4 regions of the Arthrobacter sp. BGA-UO-ETr-C19 genome follow, and region 2 is predicted to be linked to each of the others. Evidence: riboswitches for the same ligand, from Rfam matches in the RefSeq annotation. Region 2 holds a riboswitch; each other region holds the start of a gene.
What was found. Region 2 has a riboswitch for cyclic di-AMP ahead of AC57BR_RS02740 (M23 family metallopeptidase). Riboswitches for the same ligand answer to the same signal wherever they lie in the genome.
Positions count from the first base shown of each region.

Region 1: another riboswitch for cyclic di-AMP. It lies ahead of AC57BR_RS01425 (LysM peptidoglycan-binding domain-containing protein); the one in region 2 lies ahead of AC57BR_RS02740 (M23 family metallopeptidase).
Region 3: another riboswitch for cyclic di-AMP. It lies ahead of AC57BR_RS13220 (NlpC/P60 family protein); the one in region 2 lies ahead of AC57BR_RS02740 (M23 family metallopeptidase).
Region 4: another riboswitch for cyclic di-AMP. It lies ahead of AC57BR_RS03345 (aggregation-promoting factor C-terminal-like domain-containing protein); the one in region 2 lies ahead of AC57BR_RS02740 (M23 family metallopeptidase).

Region 1 covers NZ_JCAQPC010000006.1:85,398-89,014, forward strand. The annotation lists gene AC57BR_RS01415 (purine-cytosine permease family protein) at 1-735, opposite strand, end outside; gene AC57BR_RS01420 (YybH family protein) at 732-1,145, opposite strand; gene AC57BR_RS01425 (LysM peptidoglycan-binding domain-containing protein) at 1,441-2,388, opposite strand; cyclic di-AMP (ydaO/yuaA leader) riboswitch at 2,392-2,562, opposite strand; gene AC57BR_RS01430 (NAD(P)(+) transhydrogenase (Re/Si-specific) subunit beta) at 2,724-3,617, opposite strand, start outside.
Region 2 covers NZ_JCAQPC010000007.1:147,541-151,157, forward strand. The annotation lists gene AC57BR_RS02735 (C40 family peptidase) at 1-572, opposite strand, end outside; cyclic di-AMP (ydaO/yuaA leader) riboswitch at 625-794, opposite strand; gene AC57BR_RS02740 (M23 family metallopeptidase) at 931-1,755, opposite strand; cyclic di-AMP (ydaO/yuaA leader) riboswitch at 1,767-2,006, opposite strand; gene AC57BR_RS02745 (iron-dependent transcriptional repressor DtxR) at 2,156-2,851, opposite strand; gene serC (phosphoserine transaminase) at 3,197-3,617, shown strand, end outside.
Region 3 covers NZ_JCAQPC010000021.1:37,458-41,074, reverse strand. The annotation lists gene AC57BR_RS13230 (GTP pyrophosphokinase) at 1-722, shown strand, start outside; gene AC57BR_RS13225 (SulP family inorganic anion transporter) at 729-2,231, shown strand; cyclic di-AMP (ydaO/yuaA leader) riboswitch at 2,411-2,576, shown strand; gene AC57BR_RS13220 (NlpC/P60 family protein) at 2,580-3,356, shown strand; gene AC57BR_RS13215 (GGDEF domain-containing protein) at 3,551-3,617, opposite strand, start outside.
Region 4 covers NZ_JCAQPC010000008.1:59,439-63,055, forward strand. The annotation lists gene AC57BR_RS03335 (response regulator transcription factor) at 1-502, shown strand, start outside; gene AC57BR_RS03340 (sensor histidine kinase) at 506-2,119, shown strand; cyclic di-AMP (ydaO/yuaA leader) riboswitch at 2,214-2,377, shown strand; gene AC57BR_RS03345 (aggregation-promoting factor C-terminal-like domain-containing protein) at 2,383-3,276, shown strand; gene AC57BR_RS03350 (bifunctional glycosyltransferase family 2/GtrA family protein) at 3,567-3,617, shown strand, end outside.

The DNA.
Region 1 (3,617 bases), on a different contig from region 2:
GATGTACCGGGACCAGTCGCCCAGGAAGGCGCCGAAGGAGATCGGGTTGGACATGACGATCAGTGCCGATCCTATGAAGGACGGCCAGAACAGCGCATTGGTGGCAGCATCCGCCGCCTGTCCGAACGTCCCGGCGTAGGAAGCGTCGAACGAACCCGCGAATGCAAAGATGCCCAGCAGGAAGAGCAGGGACGCAGCGACCACGGCGATCTTGTTGACCCAGAGCATGAAACGGAACCCGTAGATGCACACGGTCAGGATCAGGACAGCAAAGACGCCGTAGGCGAGGCTTAGCGTCACGGCGTTTTGGGGCAGGCCCACCAGGCGGTTCGCGCCTCCTACCAGCGCGTCCCCTGAACTCCACACGGAGATGGAGAAGAAAGCGAAGGCCGTCAGGAGTGACAGGAAGGATCCCACCACACGGCCGTGCACGCCCAGGTGCCCTGACGATGAAACGGCATTGTTCATTCCGTTGGTCGGGCCGAAAACGGCCATTGGGCAAAGGACCAGCCCGCCAACCACCACGCCCAGGACCGTGGCCAACAATGCGTCCTTGAAGGACAGCCCAAAGAGGATGGGAAACGATCCCAGGACCACCGTGGCGAAGGTGTTCGCGCCCCCGAACACCAAACGGAACAGATCCAAGGGTTTCGCGGTCCTGTCGGCTGCGGGAATCGGTTCGATACCGTGCTTTTCAACCTCAGTCACGGCGGGGGCTTTGGAATCTTTTGTCATGAGAGGACCTTCGGGTTAGCAGGCGCCGGAGAAAGATGCTCATGAACCGCGAGCACGCTGCCAGACTCCGTCCTGGTGAAAATGATGGTCTCCCTCTCGTGAAGGGTCTCGCTTGTACCGGCCACATCGATGACGGTTTCGACATCGTGGCTGAATACTGCGGTTGGGCCGGCTATCTGGATGTCCGCTTTGGAACTTGCGCACCCTGCGACCCGCCAACCATCCTCGAGCCAGCTCTGCCACAGGGCGCGGTATTCCCCGCGCGAGGTGAGGCGGTCCGGCTCGGAATGGAAGACGAACGTCGCATCAGGCGCGAAACAGTCGAAGTAGTCGTCTGTGTTGGTGGCCGCGAAGGCAGTCATCAGCCTCGTCGCTGCTGCCTCAACCTCGGCGGTGGTGATTAGGTCCACGGGAACTCACTCTCGGCGTGCTTGCAAAGTTTCAGCCGTGACGTGCCCCAGCTCACATCCGGTCAGGCCATCAGTTAACCGCCCGGGTATCCATAGGTCAACAATTGTTGCGTGGAAGTGACTTTTGTTTCAGTTGCCGACCGCCGCCGCGTAGCCGTGGGCGGTCGCGGAGCCGTGTGGCGGGCGCTGAGCAATCTCTCCGGTATTCCAACGGCCACCAAACGCGGCAGCGGCGGGTGCCGATGCACCCGCCGCTGCTGTGTAATGCGTCCCGCCTGTTAGGCGTTCACCCTAATTACGCGTTCACCCGCACGTACGTGGCGCCGGTGAGCCAGGAGGCCGGGTGCACGATGGTTTCGTTGACGCCGTTCATGCCGCTGCTGATGGCCTGCCCGCCGCCGATGTAGACGCCGACGTGTCCGGCGCTGATCATCAGGTCCCCGGGCTGCGGGGCCGAGACCGGAGTGCCGTACTGGTAAAACTGCGCGGGCGCGAGGTCACCCACGGACTTGCCGACGGAGCGCAGTGCCTGTTCCACCAGGACGGTGCAGTCCTGGGTGGCACCGAGCTGCGCCCGGGCGGAGGACACAATGGCTGCGCCAACGCCGCTGGCTGCCGGAGCGGTTGCTGCTGGCGTTATCGACGCGGAGGCGTTGTAGATCCCCATGCCGGTCGGGACAGCCGGGGCCGCAGGGGCTGCCGGCGCGGCAGGAACCTCGGGTACTGCGGGTGCTGCCGGGGCCGCAGGCACTGCGGCTGCGCCCGGCCCGGGGATGAAGATCTGGTCACCGGGGTAAATGACCGAGGCCAGGGACAGGCCGTTCTCTGCCAGAAGTGCATCAAGGCTGACACCGTGCCGTGCTGCGATCGCACCAAGGGTGTCGCCGGGCTCAACGGTGTGCGACGCACCGGCAACAGCAGATCCGCCGCCTGCCGGGGCCGGAGCTGCCGGTGCGGCCGGGGCGGCGAGCGCCTGGCCAGCGACGGACTGGGCAGCGGCGGCCGGCGCGCCCAGCGCCTGGCCGGTGGCGGACTGTGCGGCGGCGTCCGGCGTCTCGGGGGCGTAGGCACCTGCATGGGCGGGTGCACCGGCGCCAAAGAGAAGACCGGAAGCGACGGCGGCGGCGGCCGCCGGCTTGGCAACCGAGGCGGCGTTGGACTTGAGGGAATACGACAGGCCCTGCAGGGCGATGGACGTCGTCGGGGTGGCGCGGTGGCGCGCGGGCGTGAACTTACGTGACATGGTGGATTGCCTCTCCCATGCCTGCGGGGTGAGCTGTCGGGTTCGGATGGGAGTCACCCGGTCCTGCCCGCCTCTAGGCGGAGCGTCTGGACTTAACCCCTAGGCCTTGACTGGCAAGACCGGTAAAAAGGTGGTTCCCCCGTCCCTGCCTGTTGGTGATAGCGAACGGATCCCGGTCAGCGGCAGGGCTCGGCATCTGCCCGGGAATGCCCTGAGCGGAACCAGGGCACCGGCCGAGGCTATCGCACCTCCACACCAAAAGTCACATTTCGGTAACGGCGGGGTGCGGGACGGACCTCCCGGTAACGGGGTACACAGTCCCCGAAGGCCCCACCCTACAGGGCCTTCACCGCCCCCAGCACCTTCGTCAGGGACTCCTTCGCGTCGCCGAACAGCAGCGTGGTCTGCGGCTCGAACATGAGTTCGTTCTCGATCCCAGCGAACCCGGGCCGCATGGAGCGTTTGAGGAACACCACCTGGCGTGCGTCCGCCACCTCGAGGATCGGCATGCCGTAGATGGGCGAGCCGGCGGTGGTCTTCGCTGCGGGGTTCACGACGTCGTTCGCCCCCACCACCAGCGCGACGTCAGCGGTGCGGAACTCGGAGTTGATCTCGCTCATTTCCTTGAGCGATTCGTACGGGACATTGGCTTCGGCGAGGAGCACGTTCATGTGCCCGGGCATGCGTCCCGCCACAGGATGAATGGCGAAGTCCACGCGGATTCCCCGGGCTTCCAGGGCCTGAGCCAGCTCTGCCGCGGTGTGCTGTCCCTGCGCCACGGCCAGGCCGTAGCCGGGAACGATGATCACCCGCTGCGCGTAGCCCAGCAGCACGGCCACGTCCTCCGGGCTGGACGAACGGACCGGACGGTCGCTCACGGCGGTGGATCCCGCCGTCGAACCTCCCCGGAACGCGCCAAACAGGATGCCGGCCACGCTGCGGCCCATGGCCGCGGCCATCGCCCGGGTGAGGATGGTGCCCGACGCCCCCACGAGCGTCCCGGCCACCACGAGGAGCACGTTGCCCAGCACCAGTCCGGACGCGGCAACCGCGAGGCCGGTGAAGGCGTTGAGCAGCGAAATGACAATCGGCACGTCTGCGCCGCCCACCGGCAGCACCAGCAGCACGCCTGCCACCAGGCCCAGCAGCAGGAGCAGCAGCGCCAGCACGAGAGACCCGCCCGTCACCACGGCGGCCGCGGCACCGACGGCGGCGAGCAGCACCGCGCC
Region 2 (3,617 bases):
AGGTCGCCGGGAGCAGGCGTGGAGGTGGGCTTCATGGCGTTCCACGCGTTGACGCGGGGAATGCTGATGCCTGCCTGAGCGTAAACCCACTGGGTAAAGCCGGAGCAGTCCCAGCCGCTGGGCGTGGTGCCGCCCCAGACGTAGGGGCTGCCGATGCCGGTGTATGCGATTGCGGCCAGTCCGGAAGCTGCGGCGGAGGCCGCACCATCGGTGGACTTGGCGGTGACGGCCTGGGCCGCACCTGCGATCTCATTGGCGGCCTGGCCTGCGTCGGCCGTCTGGCTCTCATCGTTCGACTGCGGAGCGATGGTTTCGGCGACCGGGGCTGCCACCGTAGTGACGGCAGGACGCTCGAAGGAGACAGTGGCGGTGGGCGCGGCGGTCACAGCAAGCTGCGCGGCCTGGGATCCGGTCTCCGAGGAGGCGGAAACACCAATGTTGGCGTCGGCTGCGTTGGCAGGCATGCCAACGCTCAGGATGAGTCCTGAAGCAGCTGCGATGACAGCTGCCTGGCGACCTACTGTGCCGGCATTGGCGCTAACCGCCTTGGACACGGAGTCCAACGGGTTCATACGAACCGTCTGCGCGCGGTGGCGCGCGGCATTGTGGCGTGAAGACACGAAGGTAGCCTCTCCCAATGCCTGCGAGGTGAGCTGTCGGATTCGGATGGGAGTCACCCGGCCGCTCCGCTTCCTGGGAAGCATTGCGACTTAACCCCAAGGCCTTCTTGCGAAGACCAAAATTGGTTCCCCCGCCCCTGCCAGACGATGTAATGCGAACGGACCTTGAGCGGTGGCAGAGTTAGGCAATCCACTCAAGAGCGTCAACTTCGGAAAAGTTGACGCGGTTTAGACGGTACAGCAGTTCGGAGCCAATGTCACATTCAGGTCACGGCGTGTCACAGGAATGAGAGTGCTCACTCGGCTTGCCTCAGAGCCAGCCGGTGGGATCAACGACGTCGCCGTTGACCATCACTTCGAAATGGAGGTGGCAGCCGGTGGAGGCCCCTGTGGTCCCGCTGAGGGCGATCACTTCGCCCCGGGTGACCTTTTGGCCAACCTGGACGCTGGAGGACGACAGGTGGTTATACGTGGTCTCCAGGCCGTTCCCGTGATCGATCACCACGCGGTTGCCTCCCCCGTAGGGGTGCCATCCGGCGAACGTCACCGTGCCGCTGGCTGCGGCCAGTACCTCGGTGCCGCACTGGGCGGCGAAGTCCTGCCCACGGTGGAACTCGCCGGCGCCGCCGGTGATCGGGCTGACCCGGTAACCGAACGGCGAGGACTTGACCAGCGTGGTCAGCGGCCCTCCCAAGGTGCCCACCGAGGCCGAACGGCTGATGCTGCCGGCCGACTGGGCACTCAGGAGTTGCTTGAGCTTTCCGTCCGGGTCACCGGTGGTGGAGACCGACGTGCGGCTGAAGTCGATCTTTGCCGCCGCTTCAGCCGATACCTTCGGCTGGGCCGGTGAGGCAGCGGACGCTGACGCCCCTCCCTGCTGCTCTCCGGCAGCCAGGACAGGGCTGGTGGCGGGGACAGTAACTGTCAGCAGCAGGCCTGTGGCCGCAAGGGCTACGCCGGCTTTCTGCCCAACGCCACTGGCTGAGGCGAAATCCGTAACCTGGCGGAACGGACCCCGGCGGCGGCGGCGCGCTTCACGCTGGGCGTCCCGGGGACGGTCCGCGGCAACGGCCTCCGCGAGGCGCGGCTCCGGAGCGGGACCGGACGCGCGGCGGCGGCCCCGGGCATTCTGCATGGACAAGTACTGCTTCCTCTCTGGATAGCCTGCGAAGTTAGCTGTCGGATTCGGGTCAGAGAGTTCGGACCCGGTCCGCCGTAACAAGCCATTCCGGCACAGGGGTATCCCAGGAGGATTCCTTCTGCGGAAGAGACTTGCTGCTGCGGACTTCACCCCAAGGCTGTAGAAACAGCCGGTTGTGGTTCCCCCGCCCCTGCCAGTGGGTGACTTGCTGCTGATCTGCTGGCAGGGTTCGGCTCCAGATCAGGTAACGCTTTTGTATCGGCGTCGCCGTTTAACTATAGGCGATTAAAGGACGCAGTAATAATTCCGTTATATTCACTGTGCAAAAGTGGTAGGTCATCCTGCCTGCAGATGTCAGACAGGCCGCGGCATCCGCCCGGGGGGCGCTTGGAAGCTAGCCGACGCGTACGAACACGTGCGCAGCAACTTCCGGCGGCAGCTCAAGGGCGCCTTCGAAACCGGGCACGCGGACAGAGATGTACTCCCCCACACGCTCCAGCGAGACGGCGGCGCCGGGCCGGATCCCGCCTTCATCCAGCTGGAGCAGCAGCTCAGGCTCCACCTGGATGGGTTCCGCCAGGCGGCTGACGGTGACCTTGGACTCCGGGCCGTAGCCGGTCATGGCATCGAGCAGGTTCACCACGCCGTCCGAGAAGGGGCGGGCAGGCTGCCCGCCCAGTGCTGCCAGGCCGGGGATCGGGTTACCGTACGGCGACTCGGTGGGGTGGTCGAGCAACTCGTAGATCCTGCGCTCCACCCGTTCACTCATCACGTGCTCCCACCGGCAGGCCTCGTCATGCACGTAGGCCCAGTCGAGGCCGATAACGTCCGCGAGGAGGCGTTCAGCGAGCCGGTGCTTGCGCATCACCTCGGTGGCGCGTTTCCGGCCCACTTCGGTCAGCTCGAGGTGGCGGTCACCCGAGACGACGACGAGGCCGTCGCGCTCCATCCTGCCGATGGTCTGCGAAACGGTGGGGCCCGAGTGGCGGAGGCGTTCGGCGATGCGTGCCCGAAGCGCCACGATGTTCTCTTCCTCCAGCTCCAGAATGGTGCGAAGGTACATCTCCGTGGTGTCGATCAGATCCGTCATTCAGCTCAGCTCCTCGAGCACAGTATGTGTCCGTCCCACCGTACCGCGGGCCCGCCGCACCGGGGTCCGGCAAGCTGCAGCGGCGGTCGCATATCCGACGGCGGCGCAGCACCGGCGCTCTGCCCGTACGTTCAGTGCCAGCTTAGCCTATTTTGAATTAGTCCGGATAATCCGCAGGGCAGCCGGCAGGCACCGTCTCAATGACTGGACTATGACGGGGCCGTGTTCCTGCGTTATCCGCGCTTCGGGCAGAATAAGGAGGGTCTTCGTGGCGGTCATGGTTGCCTGCCGGCCATCGCCCCGACCCAGCCGAACCGCACTTCCATGCCGAAAATTGGAGCCACTGTGAGCGACACCAGCATCACTATTCCCGCAAACCTCCTGCCCAAGGACGGACGGTTCGGCGCCGGTCCCTCCAAGGTCAGGCCGGAGCAGATCGAGGCACTCTCCGCAGCCGCCACGACGCTCCTGGGCACGTCCCACCGCCAGGCCCCGGTGAAGAACCTCGTGGGTTCCGTCCGCGAAGGCCTCAGCACCTTCTTCCGTGCCCCCGAAGGCTACGAAGTGGTCCTTGGCGTCGGCGGTTCCACCGCGTTTTGGGACGTCGCCAGCTTCGGCCTGGTGGAAGAGAAGGCACAGCACCTGTCCTTCGGCGAATTCGGGTCCAAGTTTGCCGCGGCCACCAACAAGGCACCGTTCCTGGCGGAATCCTCCATCATCAAGTCCGACCCCGGCACCTGCCCCGTCGCCAGGGCCGAGGCCGGCG
Region 3 (3,617 bases), on a different contig from region 2:
GCGAAAAGGACATTGGCTCGATCGAGTCCGGAACGTACGGGTACTCCAGCCGGCACCTGATCCTTCGCACCATCCAGAACGACGTGGTGAAGAACTACCAGCAGGTGTTCAACTCCGAGGTCCCGCCCAACGGCAGCTACTTCTTCGAATGCCAGATCCGCACCGTCTTCGCGCATGCCTGGAGCGAGATCGAGCACGACATCCGGTTCAAGGCCGAGGACCCGCGGGCCTGGACGCCGCACTTCGACCGCCAGTTCACCGCCACCGCCGCCATGCTGGAGACCGTGGAGACCGCCTTCGCGGACCTGCACGAACGCTACGAGGAGGTCCGGAGCTACTGGGACGTGGACGGTGAGGGCGCCGCGCAGCTCACCCCCAACCGCATCCGTGACGTCTGGCGCACCCTGCTCCCGCACGTAGACCGTAAAGTAGATGACGACTGGGGATGGGCGGCCGAACTCCTGGCGGCCCACGGACTCAAGCAGACCGTCCAGCTTGCCGGACTGCTCAGCGCCAACCGGATCACCGAGGTCCGCCGGGCCCTGGACCACCGCTACTCCCCCGGACCGGACCGCCTGCTGGATGACCTCCTGCTGTGGCAGTACGGCACCAAACACATCGACCTCACCGCCGAGGCGCCCGACGCCGTTCCCCACCCGCGGCGCGACAGCCTCCTGCGGCGGCTGAAGCAGATCGAGCGCTACCGCCAGACCAAGAAATAGAGTTTCATGAAGCCCGAACAGCTCCAGTCCGTCCGGGCCACCCTCCGTTCCCCGCGGCGCCTCAAGACCGAGGCCCTCGCCGGACTGGTGGTGGCCCTCGCCCTCATTCCCGAAGCCATCGCGTTCTCCGTGATCGCCGGTGTGGATCCCCGGATCGGACTGTTCGCCTCCTTCACCATGGCGGTCACCATCTCCTTCGTGGGCGGCCGGCCCGCCATGATCTCGGCCGCGACAGGCGCCGTCGCCCTCGTGATCGCGCCGCTGATGCGCAGCCACGGGCTGGACCACCTGATAGCTGCGGTAATCCTCGCCGGGGTATTCCAGATCCTGCTTGCCATGCTGGGAGTCACCCGGCTCATGCGCTTCATCCCGCGCTCGGTGATGGTGGGCTTCGTGAACGCGCTGGCCATCCTCGTGTTCATGGCCCAACTGCCGGAACTGATCGGGGTTCCGTGGCCCGTCTACCCGCTGGTCGCCGCCGGCCTGTTGATCGTCGTCGGCTTCCGCCGGATTACGACGGCGGTGCCGTCACCGTTGGTGGCCATCGTCCTCCTGACGGTCCTCGCTATAGGGGCCGGGATCGACGTCCCCACCGTCCAGGACAAGGGACAACTGCCGGAAAGCCTGCCCACACTGTTCATCCCTCAGGTGCCTCTGACGTGGGAAACCTTCCAGACCATCGCCCCGTTCTCGCTGTCCATGGCGCTCGTGGGGCTGCTGGAATCCCTGATGACGGCCAAACTGGTGGACGACATCACCGATACCCGCTCCAACAAGACCCGCGAATCCTGGGGACAGGGCGTGGCCAACATCGTCACCGGCTTCCTGGGCGGCATGGGCGGCTGCGCCGTGATCGGGCAGACCATGATCAACGTCAAGGGCTCCGGCGCCAGGAGCCGGGTGTCCACATTCCTCGCGGGCGTCTTCCTGCTGGTACTGGTGGTGACCCTGGGCGACATCGTGGGCCTGATCCCCATGGCGGCGCTGGTGGCGGTGATGATCTTCGTCTCGGCCATCACGTTCGACTGGCACTCTGTTGCACCGGCAACGCTTAGGCGGATGCCAAAATCGGAAACCGCAGTCATGCTGATCACCGTCGGCACGGTGGTGGTCACGCACAACCTGGCGATCGGCGTCGGGGTCGGGGTGCTGGCAGCGATGGCGATGTTCGCCCGCCGGGTTGCCCATTTCGCCACCGTGGAGCGGACGGAAGTAGAGCTCAACGGCCGGACGCTGGCCACCTACACCGTGGACGGCGAACTGTTCTTCGCCTCTTCCAACGACCTCTACACCCAGTTCAACTACGCCCGCGACGCCGAGCCGGACATCGACGGCGTGGTAATCGACCTGCACGCCTCGCACCTGTGGGATGCCTCAACCATCGCCGTGCTGGACGCGGTCACGGAGAAATACCGCAGGCACGGCCGCGAGGTGGAACTGATCGGCCTCAACTCGGCCAGCATCCAGATGCGGGAGCGGCTGGCCGGCAAGCTCAACGCCGCAGAGTGAGGTTCACCACAAAAATCAGACCCCGATCCCTTACCTGACGCGGGCCAATACGAAATGAACGACACGGCCCCGTTACCTTAATGTGACATTGAGCGAAGCCTCCCGTACCGTGAAAAACGTGCCTTTTCACCGACGAGGCACTCCCGCGCTGATTGCCTAACTCTGCCGCAGCCCGAGGAATCAATCGAAGACCCATGTCCGGCAGAGACGGGGAAACCACTTTTCGGCCTGCTTGCAGCGGGCCTTGGGGTGAAGCCGCGCAGTTCCTGACCACGCTCAGGACCGCGGCCGGGTGCCTCCCATCCGAATCCGACAGCTCACCTCGCAGGCATCGGGAGAGGCTTCTTCATGTCGTTCCGCTTTATTTCTGGCCGCCGTGCTGCGGCCGCCCGCTCCAATCCGTTCACCCGCATTGCCTCCGCAAACTCCGGCATCGGCCGCCAGGCAGCCGTGATCCTCGCCGCCTCCGGGCTGGCATTCACGGGCACCGTTGCGGCCAACGCCGGCGGCGCCGCCCCGGCCCAGCCGGCTCCGGCCGCCGCCCCCGAGGCTGCCAGCCAGGTGCAGGCTCCCCTGAACGCTGCCTCCGGCGTCAAGATCGAGTTTGAACGCACCGCGGTCACGTCGGCCCCGGCTCCCGTGGTGGCGGCACCCGTCGTCGAAAAGCCGGTGGTGAAGAAGGCCGCGGCACCTGCCGCCGCCCCCGTCGCTGCCGCCGCGCCCGCCAAGGCTGCAGCAGCACCCGCACCGAAGGTCACCGTCAAGGCTGCGGCACCCGCACCGAAGGTCACCGTCAAGGCTGCGGCAGGTGCCAACGCAACCATGCTCGCTTCGGCCTACGCCCAGATTGGCATCACGCAGGACTGCACCGCCATGGTGGAGAAGGCCCTCGGCGCCGCCGGCATCCACGTGGGCGACCTCGCCCCGATGCAGTTCCTGAGCCACGGCAAGGTAGTCTCCACCCCGCAGCCCGGCGACATGGTGGTGCAGTCCGGCCACGTGGCCATCTACGCCGGCGCCGGCAAGGTCATCAGCGGCGGCATGAACGGCATCAATGCCACCATGGCGCACCCGCTGTCCTGGCTCACTGCCACCGGCCCCGTCACGTTCGTGCGCGCAGCCTAGCAGAGCTGAAAAACCGCCGTGTTCCGCTGCCTTGGGGGCGGCGGAACGCGGCCACCCCCAAGGTGCTCCCACCTTTCTACAAGGACGGTGGAACACACTGGCTATGCCTGATGAAAGACCGCAGCCTCCGGCTGCGAGTCAGGATCGCCGGGTCCGGATTGTCCCCCATGCATTCCGGATCCGGTGCCTGCGGCTCAGCCCCTGACCGTGCGGTTCCGCCCCTGTGATTTCGCTTCATAGAGGGCGACGTCGGCGGCCGCG
Region 4 (3,617 bases), on a different contig from region 2:
CGTCGAGCTCCTGGGCAGGATCCGCGCCTTCGCACCGGAAGTCCCGGCCCTGTTCCTCACCGCCAAGGACGCGGTGCAGGACCGCATCGTGGGCCTCGCCGCGGGCGGGGACGACTACGTCACCAAGCCGTTCAGCATGGAGGAAGTCCTGCTGCGCCTGCACCGGCTGGTCCAGCGCTCCGGCGTTGCCGCCATGGATTCCGCTGAGCTCGTGGTGGGCGATCTGGTCCTGAACCTCGACACGCGCGAAGTCACCCGAGCCGGCGACGAGCTGCAACTGACCGCCACCCAGTTCGAGCTGTTGCGCTATCTCATGGAGAACCCCAAGCGCGTGGTCAGCAAGGCCCAGATCCTGGACCGGGTGTGGAACTACGACTTTGGCGGCCAGGCCAACATCGTGGAACTGTACATCTCCTACCTGCGCAAGAAGGTGGATGCCGTCCATCCGCCGATGATCCATACGGTCCGCGGCGCGGGCTACGTCATCAAGCCGGCAGAGTAGGCCGTGGCAAACCTTTCCGGCGCAGTCCGTAGCCAGCGCCGAAGCTGGCTGAAGCCGGGTACCTGGCATCTGCGCACCCGCCTGGTCCTGGTGGCCATGGCACTGCTCGTGGCCATCTGCGGCGCCATCGGCCTGTTCAGCTACGCCAGCATGGACTCATTCTTGACCCAGCAGTTGGACAAGCAGCTCAGCGATGCCTCGCACCGCTCAAGTGAGTTCGGCCGGCCTCCGATTGGCAACCCCAGCGGAAGGCCTGATCCCCTGGACGCGCGGGGCCAAAGAGTCGGCACCCTCATCGCCCGGATTGAGAACGGCAATGTCAGCAGCGCGGGCTTCCTGGCCACCGATGCCACCCGCTCCTCGCTGTCGTCGGGGGACAACCAGCTCCTCCTGGGCCTGCGCACCGACGGTGCCCCGGTTGACCGCACGCTTTCGTCCGGCGCCTACCGCCTGATTGCCACGCAGACCCCCTATGGGGACGTCATCGTCACCGGGCTCCCCCTGGCGGAAAAGCAGAACACCCTGACCTCGCTCGTCTGGACCATCACGATTGTCTCGCTGGGCGGACTCGTGCTGATCGGCCTGGCCGGGACGGTGCTCATCCGCCGCACCATGAAACCGCTGGAGCAGCTCTCCGAGGTGGCCACCCAGGTGTCGCGCCTGCCGCTGGACGCCGGTGAGGTGGCACTCGCCGTCCGTGTCCCGCCGTCGAACGCCCATCCCGGAACCGAAGTGGGCAGCGTGGGGCACGCCCTGAACCAGATGCTGGACAACGTCTCCAACGCGCTGGAAGCGCGGCAGGAAAGCGAAATGAAGGTGCGGCAGTTCGTGGCGGATGCCTCCCACGAGCTCCGGACGCCGCTCACCGCCATCCGCGGTTACACCGAGCTGATGCGCATGACCGAAAAGTTCACCCCGGACGGCCAGCGGTCCCTTGCACGAGTGCAGAGCCAGTCGGAGCGCATGACCGCCCTGGTGGAGGACCTTCTGCTGCTTGCCCGGCTCGACGAGGGCCAGCCACTCAAGCTCAGCGACGTCGACCTCACGCAGCTCGTCATCGAGACCGTCAGCGACGAAAAAGTCATGGCGCCGGACCGGGCGTGGCACCTCGATCTTCCGGAGGAACCCGTGTCAGTCCGGGGCGATGCCTCACAGCTGCACCAGGTCCTGGTGAACCTGCTCTCCAATGCCCGCAAGCACACCCCGCCCGGCACCACGGTGACCACCGGCGTGATGCGGTCGGCCGACGGCAGCGCTGTGATTACGGTCACGGACGACGGCGCTGGCATCCCGCCTGAGTTCGTGGACAAAGTGTTCGCGCGCTTCGCCCGCGCAGACGCGTCACGGGCGACGCCGGTGCAGTCGTCCCTGGCGCCGGCAGCCGCAGCGGCTACGGGTTCTGCTGCCGGCAGCGGAACCGCGGGAACGGCCCTCCATACCGCGGCTTCACGGGGAGAACCGGGGGTCGCGTCGGCCGAGGGAACCAGCGGCCTGGGCCTGTCCATCGTGCAGTCCATTGTGGCGGCGCACGGCGGCACAGTGGAGGTCACGTCCCGGCCTGGCCGGACGGAATTTGCCGTCCGCCTGCCCACGCAAGGCGCCGCGCCGGCGTCGTGATGTCCGTTACCTAAATGTGACTTAATCAAAAGCCTCCTGTACCGTCGATAGCGTGCGGCCGCCACTAGGACCGCATGTCCGGATTGACGCCCAGCTCTGCCGCTTCCCGGATTCCGCTAGATCAGGCAGAGGCGGGGGAACCAGAGTCCCGGGCTTTCCGCATCAGCCCTTGGGGTGAAGCCGACACGTGAATTTTCCGTGCGGCCGGATGACCTCATCCGAACCCGACAGCTAACTCCGCAGGTGTTGAGAGGCAATCCACCATGTCTGAATTTAAGACTCAGGCGCGCCCTGAACGCGCCTCCAAGCAGTCCGACAGCAAGATTTCCCGTCACCGCGCCGAGCCTGCCCAGCCTAAGAGTGCATTTGGCCGTTTCGCCGCAGGCCTTCCGTCCTTCGGGCGCCGGGCAGCTGTCCTGACCACCGCCGCCGCCGTGCTCGTTGGTGTCGGCGCCGCCGGCCACGCGGCCGATCAGGCTACGCCGTCCGCCTCCGCGACGTCCGCGGCCACCGCCGACGCGGGGCAGACGCTGAGCTTCGACAAGACGCTGATCTCCGCCCTCCCCGCCCCGTCCGCGGCGTCCATCGCTCCGCAGTCGGCCGCCAAGGAGTCCGCGGCCACGGCTGCGGCGGCAACGAAGGCTGCCGCTGCCAAGGCTGCCGCCGCCAAGACTGCCGCCGCGAAAGCCGCCGCTGCCAAGGCAGCCGCTGCTAAGAATGCTGCCGCGGCCAACGCCGCCGCAGTTGCCAAGGCCCAGGCTGCCGCCACCCAGGCTGCTGCTGCCAAGGCCGCCGCTGCCAAGGCTGCCGCCGCCGCCAGGGCCAAGGCCGCGGCCCCTGTTGCCTTGAACGATCCCGCCGGCGCTCAGGCCTACGCGGCCAGCAAGCTTGGCTCCTTTGGCTGGTCCGCAGACCAGATGCAGTGCCTGAAGCGGCTCTGGACCAAGGAATCGGAATGGCGCACCACGGCCACCAACGCCAGCAGCGGCGCGTACGGCATCGTCCAGTCGCTGCCCGCCGAGAAGATGGCGAGCGCCGGGGCGGACTACCGCACCAACTACCGCACCCAGATCAACTGGGGCCTGGACTACATCAAGGAGCGCTACGACTCCCCGTGCGGCGCGCTGAACTGGCACCTGGCCCACAACTGGTACTGACAGGTTGCCGCGGCCGAACCGGCTGACGGCGAGCATTTCTGCACCTCCAACCCAACTGAGTAGCAGCACAGGGCGTTCCCACGGCTGGGAACGCCCTGTGCTGCTACCTAGTTCTATGGGCTTCCCCGAGTCTTTAGGCTGCCCTGAGGGCTCCTGATCCGCCAGGATCAGGAGCCCTTCGGCGTCCCGGCAGTTCCGGCGCTGGGCAAATTTGGTGCAGAAGCCACTTCCACAGCCCCCGCACAGCTTCGCCCTAAAACCCTCATAACAGGGGCCGCCACTGTTGATGCATGACCATCACTGACCAGGCCTCCGGAAACCAGCCGCACGCACCGCTGCTC